3 regions of the Enterobacter sp. 6722112 genome follow, and region 3 is predicted to be linked to each of the others. Evidence: riboswitches for the same ligand, from Rfam matches in the RefSeq annotation. Region 3 holds a riboswitch; each other region holds the start of a gene.

Region 1 (4,210 bases), 2.2 Mb from region 3:
TAATGGCGGTTGAAGGCAAACAGCAGCGCGTTGCCCACGGCCATGGCGCAACAAAAGAGGATCAGCTTGCGGCGATCGCCCTGGCTGTCGGATCGTTTCGCCAGCCACAGGCTGACGAGGATCCCGGCAATGGCGTTGACGGTGTAGAACAGGCCCACCCAAAACGGCTGCGCCCCCACCTCGCGGCTGAGAAACAGGCTCAGCGTCGGCGCCTGAAGCGCGCCGGCCACGCCCATCATGAAGGCCACCAGCATAAAAGCGGCGTACACGCCATTCAGGCGTCGCCCCATCGTCATCAACCAGAGCATGCGCAAGTCCTTATGAAAGCGAATCGAAATTGGGTGGAATAGTAAACGAAAAAAGCCAGCAAAAAACATTTTGCTGGCGGGTGATTAGCACCAATACTCAGTCACACATGATCGAGGCGAGTTAGCGAGAAGAGGTCGATTTCGTAACGTCCCACTGCATCAGATCTTCCAGTATTCTCAGTCGCTGCTCTGCGCACTGGCGGGCCAGCCAGGACACTCCCTTTGTCGCTGAAAAATAGTGCTGATAAAACTGACGTGCGGTAGACCTCTTCATAATTTACCTCCTCGCTTCATCGATAAGGATTATTGGCTTAATATAGGGATTAATAAATTGCTGATTTTTTGTCAGGAGTTCCCCTTTTATGCCTTCCGGTCGTCTGCAACAACAATTTATCCGCCTCTGGCAGTGCTGCGAGGGGCAATCGCAGGAGACCACGCTGAACGAGCTGGCCGAGCTCCTCAACTGCTCCCGGCGTCATATGCGCACGCTCCTTAATACCATGCAGCAGCAGGGCTGGCTAAACTGGGAGGCCGAAGCCGGACGCGGCAAGCGTTCGCGCCTGACTTTCCTTTATACCGGCCTGGCGTTACAGCAACAGCGAGCGGAGGATCTGCTGGAGCAGGACCGCATCGATCAGCTGGTCCAGCTGGTGGGCGACAAAGCCGCCGTGCGCCAGATGCTGGTCTCGCATCTGGGACGCAGCTTTCGTCAGGGACGCCACATTCTGCGGGTACTTTACTACCGCCCAATGAAAAATCTGTTGCCCGGTACGGCGTTACGTCGCTCTGAAACCCACATGGCCCGGCAGATATTCAGCGGTCTGACGCGGATAAATGAGGAAAACGGGGAACTGGAAGCGGATATTGCCCATCACTGGCAACAGGTGTCTCCGCTGCACTGGCGCTTCTTTCTACGCCCCGGCATTCATTTCCACCATGGACGCGAGCTGGAGATGCGCGACGTTATCGCCTCTTTAGAGCGCGCCCGCACGCTGCCGCTCTATTCGCATATCGCACGGATCCACTCTCCAACGGCCTGGACGCTGGATATTGAGCTTTCGCAGCCGGACAAATGGCTTCCGTGGCTTCTGGGCTACGTGCCATCAATGATCCTGCCTGCCGAGTGGCGATCCCTGAACAATTTTTCCAGCCAGCCGATTGGTACGGGCCCCTACTCCGTTTCACGGAACAACAGTAATCAACTGAAGATCCGCGCCTTTGATGATTACTTTGGCTATAGGGCGTTGATCGACGAAGTGAACGTCTGGGTGTTACCGGATCTCAACGAAGAGCTGAGCGCAGGCCTGACCCTGGAAGGGCCAACAGCCGGTGAAAAGGCGTTCGAAAGCCGCCTGGAGGAGGGCTGCTACTACCTGCTCTTTGATAGCCGCAGCCATCGCGGGGCAAACCACGACGTCCGCAGGTGGATAAGCCATATTCTGGCGCCCGCTAACCTGATTTATCACGCAGAGGAGCAATACCAGACCTGGTGGTTCCCGGCCTATGGCCTGCTCCCACGCTGGCACCATGCGCAGCCCGTCCGCAGCGAAAAGCCTGCCGGACTGGAGACCATCACCCTCAGCTACTATCGCGACCACATTGAGCACCGTTTTCTGGCGAGGATCATGAGCACGCTGCTGGCAGCCGAAGGCGTGACGCTGGCGATACAGGAAGTCGATTATGATGAATGGCATCGCGGAGACGTCATCAGCGATATCTGGCTCAACAGCGCGAATTTTACGCTGCCGCTGGATTTCTCGCTCTTTTCTCACCTGTACGAGGTGCCCCTGATTCAGCACTGTATCAACCGGGACTGGCAGCAGGACGCCGCGCGGTGGCGGGCGGGAGAAATGGATCTGGCCGCCTGGTGTCAGGAATTACTGACCGGGCAGACGATCGTACCGCTGATTCACCACTGGCTGCTGATCCAGGGGCAGCGCAGCATGCGCGGTCTGCGGATGAATACCCTCGGCTGGTTTGATTTTAAATCCGCCTGGTTTGCGCCGCCGGAGCCATAACGCTTTCGTAATATTCACCAAATCATTACAATAGCGCCGTTCTCAACGGGGTGCTGCATCACTGATGTGCGCTGAGATAATACCCGTCGAACCTGATCCGGATAACGCCGGCGAAGGGATTTGAGGCTGTCTCTCAAAATCCTTTGCCACTCAACCCTGAGGTGCAAAGTGTTAAAAAACGTTCTTCCTCTGCTGGCGCTGGTTGCGCTGCCTGTTTTTGCTAAGCCTGTTCTGACGGTCTACACCTACGACTCCTTCTCCGCCGACTGGGCCCCCGGCCCGGTGGTAAAAAAAGCCTTTGAAGCCGACTGCAACTGCGAGCTGAAATTCGTGGCGCTGGAAGATGGCGTCTCGCTGCTCAACCGTCTGCGCATGGAAGGCAAAAACAGCAAAGCCGACGTGGTGCTCGGGCTGGATAACAACCTGCTGGAAGCCGCCACCCAAACCAGACTGTTCGCCAAAAGCGGCGTGGCGGCAGATGCCGTCAACGTACCGGGCGGCTGGAAAAACGACACCTTCGTTCCCTTTGATTACGGCTACTTTGCGTTTGTCTACGATAAAAACAAGCTGAAGAATCCGCCCAAAAGCCTGAAAGAGCTGGTCGAAAGTGACCAGAAATGGCGCGTAATTTATGAAGATCCGCGTACCAGCACGCCGGGTCTGGGGCTGCTATTGTGGATGCAGAAAGTCTACGGGGATAAAACGCCGGAAGCGTGGCAGAAGCTGGCCGCGAAAACCGTTACCGTCACCAAAGGCTGGAGCGAAGCCTACGGCCTGTTCCTGAAAGGCGAAAGCGATCTGGTGCTGAGCTACACTACCTCTCCGGCCTACCACATTATCGCCGAGAAGAAGGATAACTACGCCGCCGCGAACTTTGCTGAAGGGCATTATTTGCAGGTGGAAGTAGCCGCCCGCACCGCCGCGAGCAAACAGCCGGAGCTTGCCGAAAAATTCCTGAAATTTATGGTCTCCCCGGCATTCCAGAATGCTATTCCGACAGGAAACTGGATGTACCCGGTCACTGACGTTGCGCTGCCGGCAGGCTTTGAGCAGCTAAACAAGCCGCAAACCTCACTGGAATTTACGCCGCAGCAGGTTGCCGCCCAGCGCGCCGCATGGATTAGTGAATGGCAACGCGCCGTCAGCCGCTGATCCCCGGCTGGTTAGTTCCCGGGCTGCTCGCCGCCATACTGATGGTGGTCGTCAGCCTGGGTGCATTCCTTGCGCTGTGGTTTAACGCGCCAGAGAGCGATCTGCTCGCCCTCTGGCACGACAGCTATCTCTGGCACGTCATCCGTTTCTCCTTCTGGCAGGCGTTTCTCTCCGCGCTGCTGTCGACGATCCCGGCCATTTTCCTTGCACGCGCCCTCTATCGCAGACGTTTCCCCGGCAGGCTTGCCCTGCTGCGGCTGTGCGCGATGACGCTGATCCTGCCCGTGCTGGTGGCGGTGTTCGGCATTCTGAGCGTCTACGGTCGACAGGGCTGGCTGGCATCCCTCTTCAACCTGCTTGGTCTGGAATGGACCTTCTCCCCTTACGGCCTGAAAGGCATTCTGCTGGCGCATATTTTTTTCAATATGCCGATGGCGACGCGCCTCTTTTTACAGGCGCTGGAAAACATTCCCGGTGAGCAGCGTCAGATTGCCGCCCAGCTTGGCATGCGCGGCTGGTCGTTCTTCCGCTTTGTCGAATGGCCGTGGCTGCGACGCCAGATTGCCCCGGTGGCCGCGCTAATCTTTATGCTCTGCTTCGCCAGCTTCGCGACCGTGCTTTCTCTCGGCGGCGGGCCGCAGGCCACCACCATTGAGCTGGCGATCTATCAGGCCTTAAGTTACGACTACGATCCGGGCCGCGCCGCGCTGCTGGCGATGGTGCAGATGGTCT
Region 2 (4,210 bases), 1.9 Mb from region 3:
CGAGCAGCTTTTGCTGCCCCTCGATGGCGATATCCTCCAGCAGGATCTGGCGGCTGTAACGCATAAAATCACGATCTTTCATCACCTGCTCCTGCCAGTTGTAAAAGCTGCGCGGTGGCGGCCTGCCAGTCTGCCGCCTGGGTGATGGCGCTGACGACGGCGATACTGCCGACGCCGGTTTCCAGCACGGCGGGCGCACGTTCAAGGCTGATCCCGCCGATGGCGACGGTGGGGTAATCGGCAAGGCGCTTAACGTGGGCCGCCAGCTGCGTCAAACCCTGTGGAGCGGACGGCATCTGTTTGGTTTGCGTCGGGAAAACGTGCCCGAGCGCGATGTAAGAGGGGCGGGCCGCCAGCGCCACGTTGATCTCCATATCATCGTGGGTAGAAACGCCCAGCCGCAGACCGGCGTCACGGATCGCGTTGAGATCGGTCGTTTCCAGATCTTCCTGTCCCAGATGCACGCCGTACGCCTGGTGTTTAACCGCCAGCCGCCAGTAGTCGTTGATAAACAGGCGGGCGTGGTAGCGACGTCCCAGCGCGATAGCGGCGATCACGTCGGCCTCCACCTCTTCATCGCGTTTATCCTTGATGCGTAGCTGGAGGGTGCGAACGCCAGCTTCCAGCAGGCGGGCGATCCACGCCACGCTGTCCACCACCGGGTAAAGCCCTAAGCGGAAGGGGACAGGGGGGAAATCAGGCTGGTACATTATGCCTCCTCTTTTTTGAGGTAGATTTCGCCGCCTTTCGCGCGGAAGGTTTCCGACATGTCCGCCATGCCGACTTCAATGGTCTGCGCGGCGGCGTAATCGCGTACTTCCTGGCTGATTTTCATCGAGCAGAATTTAGGTCCGCACATGGAGCAGAAGTGCGCAACTTTGCCCGATTCCTGCGGCAGGGTTTCGTCGTGATAGGCGCGGGCGGTGAACGGATCGAGGGCCAGGTTAAACTGGTCTTCCCAGCGGAATTCAAAGCGCGCTTTGGACATGGCGTTGTCGCGAATTTGCGCGCCCGGATGGCCTTTCGCCAGATCCGCCGCGTGGGCGGCAATCTTGTAGGTGATCAGCCCCTGCTTCACGTCCTCTTTGTTTGGCAGCCCGAGGTGCTCTTTCGGCGTCACGTAGCAGAGCATGGCGCAGCCGAACCAGCCGATCATCGCCGCGCCAATGCCTGACGTGAAGTGGTCGTAGCCCGGCGCAATATCGGTGGTCAACGGCCCCAGGGTGTAGAACGGTGCTTCGTGGCAGTGCTCCAGCTCCTCGGTCATGTTGCGACGGATCATCTGCATCGGCACATGGCCCGGGCCTTCAATCATCACCTGCACGTCGTACTCCCAGGCGATTTTGGTCAGCTCGCCCAGCGTGTGCAGCTCGGCAAACTGCGCCTCGTCGTTAGCATCGCGGATGGAGCCAGGACGCAGGCCGTCGCCCAGCGACAGGGAGACGTCGTACGCGGCGCAAATTTCGCAGATTTCGCGGAAGTGTTCGTAGAGGAAGTTTTCCTGATGATGGGAAAGGCACCATTTCGCCATAATCGAACCGCCGCGTGAGACGATACCGGTCAGACGTTTCGCCGTCATCGGCACGTAGCGCAGCAGCACGCCCGCGTGGATGGTGAAGTAGTCCACGCCCTGCTCGGCCTGCTCCAGCAGCGTGTCGCGGAACGCTTCCCAGGTGAGGTTTTCGGCGATGCCGTTGACCTTCTCCAGCGCCTGATAAATCGGGACGGTGCCAATCGGCACCGGGCTGTTACGCAGGATCCACTCGCGGGTTTCGTGAATATAGCGGCCCGTGGAAAGGTCCATCACCGTGTCCGCGCCCCAGCGCGTCGACCAGACCAGCTTTTCCACCTCTTCTTCGATGGATGACGTCACCGCTGAGTTGCCGATGTTGGCGTTGACCTTCACCAGGAAGTTGCGGCCGATAATCATCGGCTCGGATTCCGGGTGGTTGATGTTGGCGGGGATAATGGCGCGCCCGGCGGCCACTTCGTCACGCACAAATTCCGGCGTGATGTTTTCCGGCAGGCGAGCGCCAAACCCTTCACCAGGATGCTGGTGGCGCAGCACTTCGCTGCGGATGCGCTCGCGGCCCATGTTTTCGCGGATGGCGATGAACTCCATCTCCGGCGTGACGATACCCTGGCGCGCGTAGTGCAGCTGGGTGACGCATTTGCCCGCTTTAGCGCGTTTCGGCGTCAGCAGGCCGGTAAAGCGCAGCTCGTCCAGACCGTCGTCGGCCAGGCGCGCGTTGGTATACGCCGAGCTGCGCACGCTCAGTTCTTCGCAGTCGTTACGGGCGTCAATCCACGGCTGGCGCAGTTTTGCCAGACCCTGCTGTACGTTGATAGCAACAGAAGGGTCGCCGTACGGGCCGGAAGTGTCATACACCGGCACGGCTTCGTTGTCTTCAAACTGCGGGTTTTCTTTGCTGCCGCCGATAAGCGTCGGGCTGAGCTGGATTTCGCGCATCGGCACGCGGATATCAGCCTGTGAACCGGTGATGTAGATGCGCGTTGAGTTCGGGAAAGCGGTGCCTTCCAGGGTGTCGATGAAGCGTTGTGCGTGTTCGCGCTGTTCGCGGCGGGTCAGTTTTGTTGTAGACATAGCTCATTCCAGATGTGAAGGACATGGCTTGTCAGACGACGGATGAAGCAAGAGAAGATCGCCTCAGGGGCGATACAACAGCAGTGTGACTCTTGTTCCCTTCGCAGGTATTAACCTGATCAGGTTCCGCGGATCCCGAATTAACGGTCTCAGCCCGTGCTTTCACACTGGGCACTCCGACAAGAAAAATCCCCCTCGTGAGAGGGGCGAATGGTTGTAAATTACTCGTTAACGATTAAGAACTCAAGCAGGGCGCGCAACGTTATCGCTGGTGCTGATATTCAGGTTGTTGTCCAGCACGAGGGCGATGAGCTTGTCTTCCAGCGTGAATCGCTCTTCCAGCGCTTCGCCAAGGTCGGAAAGCGCCTGCTGAAACTCAAGATAGTTATCGTGATCGATAGCGTTCTCTAGCGTGGAATCGTAGTAGTCCATGATCTGCTGGGTGTTGGCTTCCAGCAGCGGACAGAGTTTGCTGGCCGCTAAATACGGCGTTGTCCCTTCCATTTCGCGGATAATGCGTTCATAAAGATTGAAATGGCCGTCGGAGAGGTAGTCGACCAGGCTCTGACAAAAGTCGTCCAGCGCTTTTTCATTCAGCCGCATAAAGGATTCTTTGCCAGGCTTAAGACCAACCAGATTGTAATACGCCACGAGTAGATGCTTGCGCACAAGTAGCCAGCGATCCACCAGGGTGTTACTTCCTCCAACGCGCTCAGTCAGGCTTTCCAGCTGGTTTAACATGGTCGACTCCATAAGGTTTAGAATGGGATCTGCTTATCCAAAATGTAACCACAATGCTAACAACATGTCAGTGAAGCGAAGGTAGTGCAATAGATATGGATCGTATTATTGAAAAATCAGATCTGGGTTGGTGGATCGTCAGTCACGAACAAAAATTATGGCTGCCCGGTGGGGAGATACCCTACGGCGCGGCAGACATCTTCGATCTCGTCGGGCAACCTGCGCTGCGGATCGGCGAGTGGCAGGGCGATCCGGTATGGTTGATCCAACAGGCTCGTCGTCAGGATATGGGATCCGTTCGTCAGGTGTTGGATCTGGACGTCGGCCTGTTCCAGCTGGCGGGGCGCGGCGTGCAGCTGGCGGAGTTTTATCGCTCGCACAAATACTGCGGCTACTGCGGCCATACCATGCACCCGAGCAAAACCGAGTGGGCAATGCTCTGCGGCCACTGCCGTGAACGCTACTACCCGCAAATCGCACCGTGCATCATTGTCGCCATCCGCCGTGATGATTCCATCCTGCTGGCGCAACATACCCGTCATCGCAACGGCATTCACACCGTCCTTGCCGGGTTCGTGGAAGTCGGCGAAACGCTGGAACAGGCGGTGGCGCGCGAGGTGATGGAGGAGAGCGGCATTAAGGTGAAAAACCTGCGCTATGTGACGTCGCAGCCGTGGCCGTTCCCGATGTCCCTGATGACCGCGTTTATGGCGGAATACGACAGCGGCGAGATTGTTATCGATCAGAAAGAGCTGCTGGAGGCGAACTGGTATCGCTACGACGATTTACCGCTGCTGCCCCCACCGGGAACGGTGGCGCGTCGCCTGATAGAAGATACCGTGGCAATGTGTCGGGCCGAGTATG
Region 3 (4,210 bases):
GCCCGGCAAAATATTACCGTGCGCGAGCACGCCGCTGCGTACCGCGTTTTTAACCGTTTCGGCAAATTTCAGGTACAACGGCGTGTTGTCCGGTGCGGCAATTCGTTCCTTGAGTTGAGCAATTAACCGGGTATGCGCTTGTTCCATCTCTGTTTTTCTCTGGCATAAGGTTTTATGCCAGTATACGGCTTACCACCATGCATGAAAATGGTGAACCGGCCCAATACCGTGACCCACTTCCAGAGAATCGGCTTTTGCCAGCGCGCACGAGAGCCAGATCTTCGCCTCCTGCACCGTATCCGCCCAGTTCGCGTTTCGGGGACGCAGCGCCGCCAGCGCCGCCGAGAGCGTACATCCCGTGCCGTGGGTGTTTTTGGTCTGTACCCGCGGGGCGGTGAAACGTTGCGCGCCATCGCGGGTGAAGAGCCAGTCCGGGCTTTCTGCATCATCAAGATGACCGCCTTTCATCAGCACCGCGCTGCATCCCATCGCCAGCAGCGCATTGCCCTGCTCTTTCATCTCACGTTCGTTTTGCGCGTGTGACGCATCCAGCAGCGCGGCGGCTTCAGGGAGGTTTGGCGTGATCAGCGCCACCTGCGGCAGCAGCTTTTTACGCAGGGTGTCGACGGCAGAGGCGGAGAGCAACGGATCGCCGCTTTTGGCCAGCATCACGGTATCGAGCACCACGTTTTTTATCTGATAACGTTTGAGACGTTCAGCGACCGCTTCAACAATGTCCGCCTCTGCAAGCATGCCGATTTTGGTGGTGTCGATGCGTACATCGCTGAATACCGAATCCAGCTGTGCGGCGACAAAATCCGGCTCAATACGATATACCGACTGTACACCGCGCGTGTTTTGCGCCACCAGCGCGGTGATAACCGAGCATCCGTAAGCGCCGAGCGCAGAGAAGGTTTTCAGGTCTGCCTGGATCCCCGCTCCGCCGCTGGGATCGGTTCCCGCAATAGTCAGGGCATTAATGCGTGTCATACCAGCTCCTCCAGCGCGTAAAGCGCATCCAGAAACGCCGGGGCAAAGCTGCCGGGGCCCCGGCTGTGAGTCAGTGCAGCTGCCCCTGCGCGCTTCATAAAGCCGCAGGCTGCCGTCGCATTATCAAGCCTGTCGCCAGGCAGCGAACAGCAGGCGGCGACGACCGCCGAGAGCGCACAGCCTGTTCCCACCACGCGGGTCATCAGCGGGTCGCCGCCCGCGACCGTACGGGTTCGCTGACCATCAGTGATGTGATCCACTTCTCCTGTGACGACCACAACGGCGTGGGTCTGGCGGGCGAGCGTCTGCGCAGCGGTCAACGCGCTCGCCGCCGTATCGGTGGAATCAACCCCGCGCCCGCCCGCACTCATTCCGGCAAGGGCGAGGATTTCGGAGGCGTTTCCACGAATGGCCGCAGGTTTAAGGGACAATATTTGCTGGCAAAATCGGGTGCGGTACGCCAGCGCGCCAACCGCAACCGGATCCAGAACCCAGGGCGTACCCGCGGCTACCGCGCTCTCAATGGCCCGACGCATCGACTGGGCGCGCGGCGCGGTGAGTGTACCCACGTTGATGAGCAGAGCATCGGCAAGCGCGGCAAACTGTTCCGCTTCCTCGGCTTCGATCACCATTGCCGGGGAAGCACCCAGCGCGAGCAAAACGTTGGCGGTGAAGGTCTGCACGACATCGTTGGTCATACAGTGCGTGAGCGGGGAACGGGTTCGGAATTGATGTAAAACGTGTGAGTCTAGCAGGTCAGGCTGCATGATTTCGCTCCTGCCGTGCGTGAAGAAGCGATGACCGGGTAGGCATCTGACTTCCCTACGCTGGCATTATCCAGATCAGGTGGTACGGGTATTTCTCAGCCTTCTTTGATGAAGGGCACCCCGAGTCATGAAGATTGAATCTCTATACTTTTTGCCAGCTTAGGGGAAGTGGCTTACTGATGCAAGCCCCGCCTTTCCGGTCATCGCATCTACAACTTGAAAATAAGCATAACCCCTAATTTGACCCCCATTTTGACCCCCACCCCAGACAGCAAAAAGGGGCGCAAGCCCCTTATTTCTTACACTCTTTATAGAATGTGCTGGTTTTCATTGTTTTCGAATCGAGGGTGCTAAACAGAATACTCATCTTGCTGTACGGTTCTTAACAACAACTTCTCTAAGTATGCGATTGTTTATTTTTTCCTTCCACTGCCTCTGTTTATCACTGAGGTTTCTCTTTTTCATAGTTCCAATAAGAAAATCATAATCTTTGTCGAACAAATACCCTTTGCTATTTGCATATTCAATCAATGCGAGATTGGGATTAGCATAAATATCTTTTTTAATCCTCTTCAACCCATCGAATAAAGTGCCAGTTGAAATATTCAAAAATCTATTTATACAAACATTGCCAACATACGTGGTATTGCCATTTTTATTATTTTCAATATAGCAATGCTCTTTGATATCCTGACCACAGGGACAGGAATCCATTTCTTCAGAAACTTCTATCGAATGTAGACTCCACTCTGTTTTGGCAACTTCGAAGTTTTTTGAAACAGATAACGATAAGATATGTTCTTTTAGCCTTTCAAAGTTATGACTTTCCATCAAAAGATCTCCAGAAATAGAAAAAGCGCTACAAATGAGCGCTTTGAGATGTTTTTACTTTTTCCCTTTTTTAGAGGGGATTTTTACAGTTTCCGTAACAGTTGTCCCTGGACGTTTCTTAGCCTCTTCCGGCTTTACAAACTGACCAGTACCCGCATCACGAACTACCTTTTGTTTAGTCATGAAAACACCTCATCTGGAATGAAGGATAGAACGACTTTACCTTTTTAATAGTAGGTAATAAGCGAAGCGGCGTCAAAGAAAAAGCACAATATATGCACACAGATCACAAAATACCATACAACATATAGCGGAATAGTACCTTATATCACCCACCTGTAGACGATTGACCGGACGACATTTGCAGCGTTAGCGACTGTGCAAAGCTGGCTTGAGAAGCTCTCGCCTGGAAATCAATGTAATCGCTCAATCTTGAGCTATCGCTGGCGATAGTGAGCGGAACAGACGCTTCAAGATTTAGATTGAATACAGGTGCAAGGTTGTACGATGGCGCACTATTGGTGCTGGTTAGGGATGATATAGCAGAATCACGAAGCGCTCCCCCTCGCAGAGAATCACCATTCAGGCCGTACTGTTCTACCGCTGTCCCTGTAGGCTGATCATCTATTCCTAACCAACCTTTAACAGCATGACCGACACTACGGGTACTAAACCCTGTCTTGTCCTGCACCCAATCGGCAGCACTGTTGGCACTGCCTGTAACAGCACCATCGTAGAGAGCCTGGGCCGCTGGCTTATCGCTATCAGTGAACCATTGAGGGAAACGTTCTTTCAGCCCTTTATTGATATCACTCACAACATTGGAAATCTCACCCACAAGCCCAGTGATTTCTTTCGAGAGATTGCCTAAGCCCTCTCCAAGCATTCCCGCCGCTTCGGTGATAATTTTGGTGTTCCTTACCAGATCGTCGCCCCCATCGGCAAAGCCTTTCATCCAGCCTGTAAACAACTGATTGTCTAATCCATTCATCAGATTACCCATCGCTACACTCAGATCACCATATGCAAGCGTCTGTTTTACCTGCTCGTCGTTCAGCGTCTGACCGCTTTCCACAAGCTGTTTCAGCGTCTTGTTATAGTCAGCTCCGTTATTCATGAACATATCTGTGTAGTGCATCAGGTCATCACCTAAACTCTCGATCAACGTACCAATCTGAGCCTGTGACATACCACGGCGTTGCCCTTCATTCACCGTAGCTTGAACGAAATCCAGTGGTGAATCTTGGAACTTGGAAATCTGATCCTTACTCCATCCGAATTTGTTCATTATCGACGTAATGCCACCATCCCCACCCTTCCATTCGCCATTCTTCATTTGAGCATCGTTAACAGTCATGGCGAGGCGTTCACGAACATCTTTCATATTATCAACGGCTTTAGATGTATTAGCTGAGTCAACCCCATGTTGCTGCCCCCAGGCTACCATTGTCTTGATTGCATTAGGATTTGTCTTAACAAGAGCCGACTGTCGCACCAGGTCAAGATTTTCATTCCCTTTGTCAACAATTCGCTGCCCCACTCCGAGGGAGCCAGCCGTTAACGCAAGGCTTCCTAATACCCCACCACCGACGATAGGAGCATTCCCGCCCTTCTGAGCCTTT

The links. Region 3 has a riboswitch for thiamine pyrophosphate ahead of thiM (hydroxyethylthiazole kinase). Riboswitches for the same ligand answer to the same signal wherever they lie in the genome.
Region 1: another riboswitch for thiamine pyrophosphate. It lies ahead of thiB (thiamine ABC transporter substrate binding subunit); the one in region 3 lies ahead of thiM (hydroxyethylthiazole kinase).
Region 2: another riboswitch for thiamine pyrophosphate. It lies ahead of thiC (phosphomethylpyrimidine synthase ThiC); the one in region 3 lies ahead of thiM (hydroxyethylthiazole kinase).

The regions. Positions count from the first base shown of each region.
Region 1 covers NZ_JBZWGR010000007.1:540,781-544,990, reverse strand. Annotated here, with positions in the region: gene AC4OVU_RS04175 (sugar efflux transporter) at 1-308, opposite strand, end outside; gene sgrT (glucose uptake inhibitor SgrT) at 430-582, opposite strand; gene sgrR (HTH-type transcriptional regulator SgrR) at 671-2,326, shown strand; TPP riboswitch at 2,363-2,463, shown strand; gene thiB (thiamine ABC transporter substrate binding subunit) at 2,495-3,478, shown strand; gene thiP (thiamine/thiamine pyrophosphate ABC transporter permease ThiP) at 3,454-4,210, shown strand, end outside.
Region 2 covers NZ_JBZWGR010000007.1:4,667,989-4,672,198, forward strand. Annotated here, with positions in the region: gene thiF (thiazole biosynthesis adenylyltransferase ThiF) at 1-82, opposite strand, end outside; gene thiE (thiamine phosphate synthase) at 69-710, opposite strand; gene thiC (phosphomethylpyrimidine synthase ThiC) at 710-2,605, opposite strand; TPP riboswitch at 2,685-2,794, opposite strand; gene AC4OVU_RS23850 (Rsd/AlgQ family anti-sigma factor) at 2,849-3,346, opposite strand; gene nudC (NAD(+) diphosphatase) at 3,442-4,210, shown strand, end outside.
Region 3 covers NZ_JBZWGR010000007.1:2,721,707-2,725,916, forward strand. Annotated here, with positions in the region: gene AC4OVU_RS14435 (GntR family transcriptional regulator) at 1-147, opposite strand, end outside; gene thiD (bifunctional hydroxymethylpyrimidine kinase/phosphomethylpyrimidine kinase) at 190-990, opposite strand; gene thiM (hydroxyethylthiazole kinase) at 987-1,757, opposite strand; TPP riboswitch at 1,793-1,890, opposite strand; gene AC4OVU_RS14450 (hypothetical protein) at 2,121-2,588, opposite strand; gene AC4OVU_RS14455 (hypothetical protein) at 2,643-2,771, opposite strand; gene AC4OVU_RS14460 (hypothetical protein) at 2,917-4,210, opposite strand, start outside.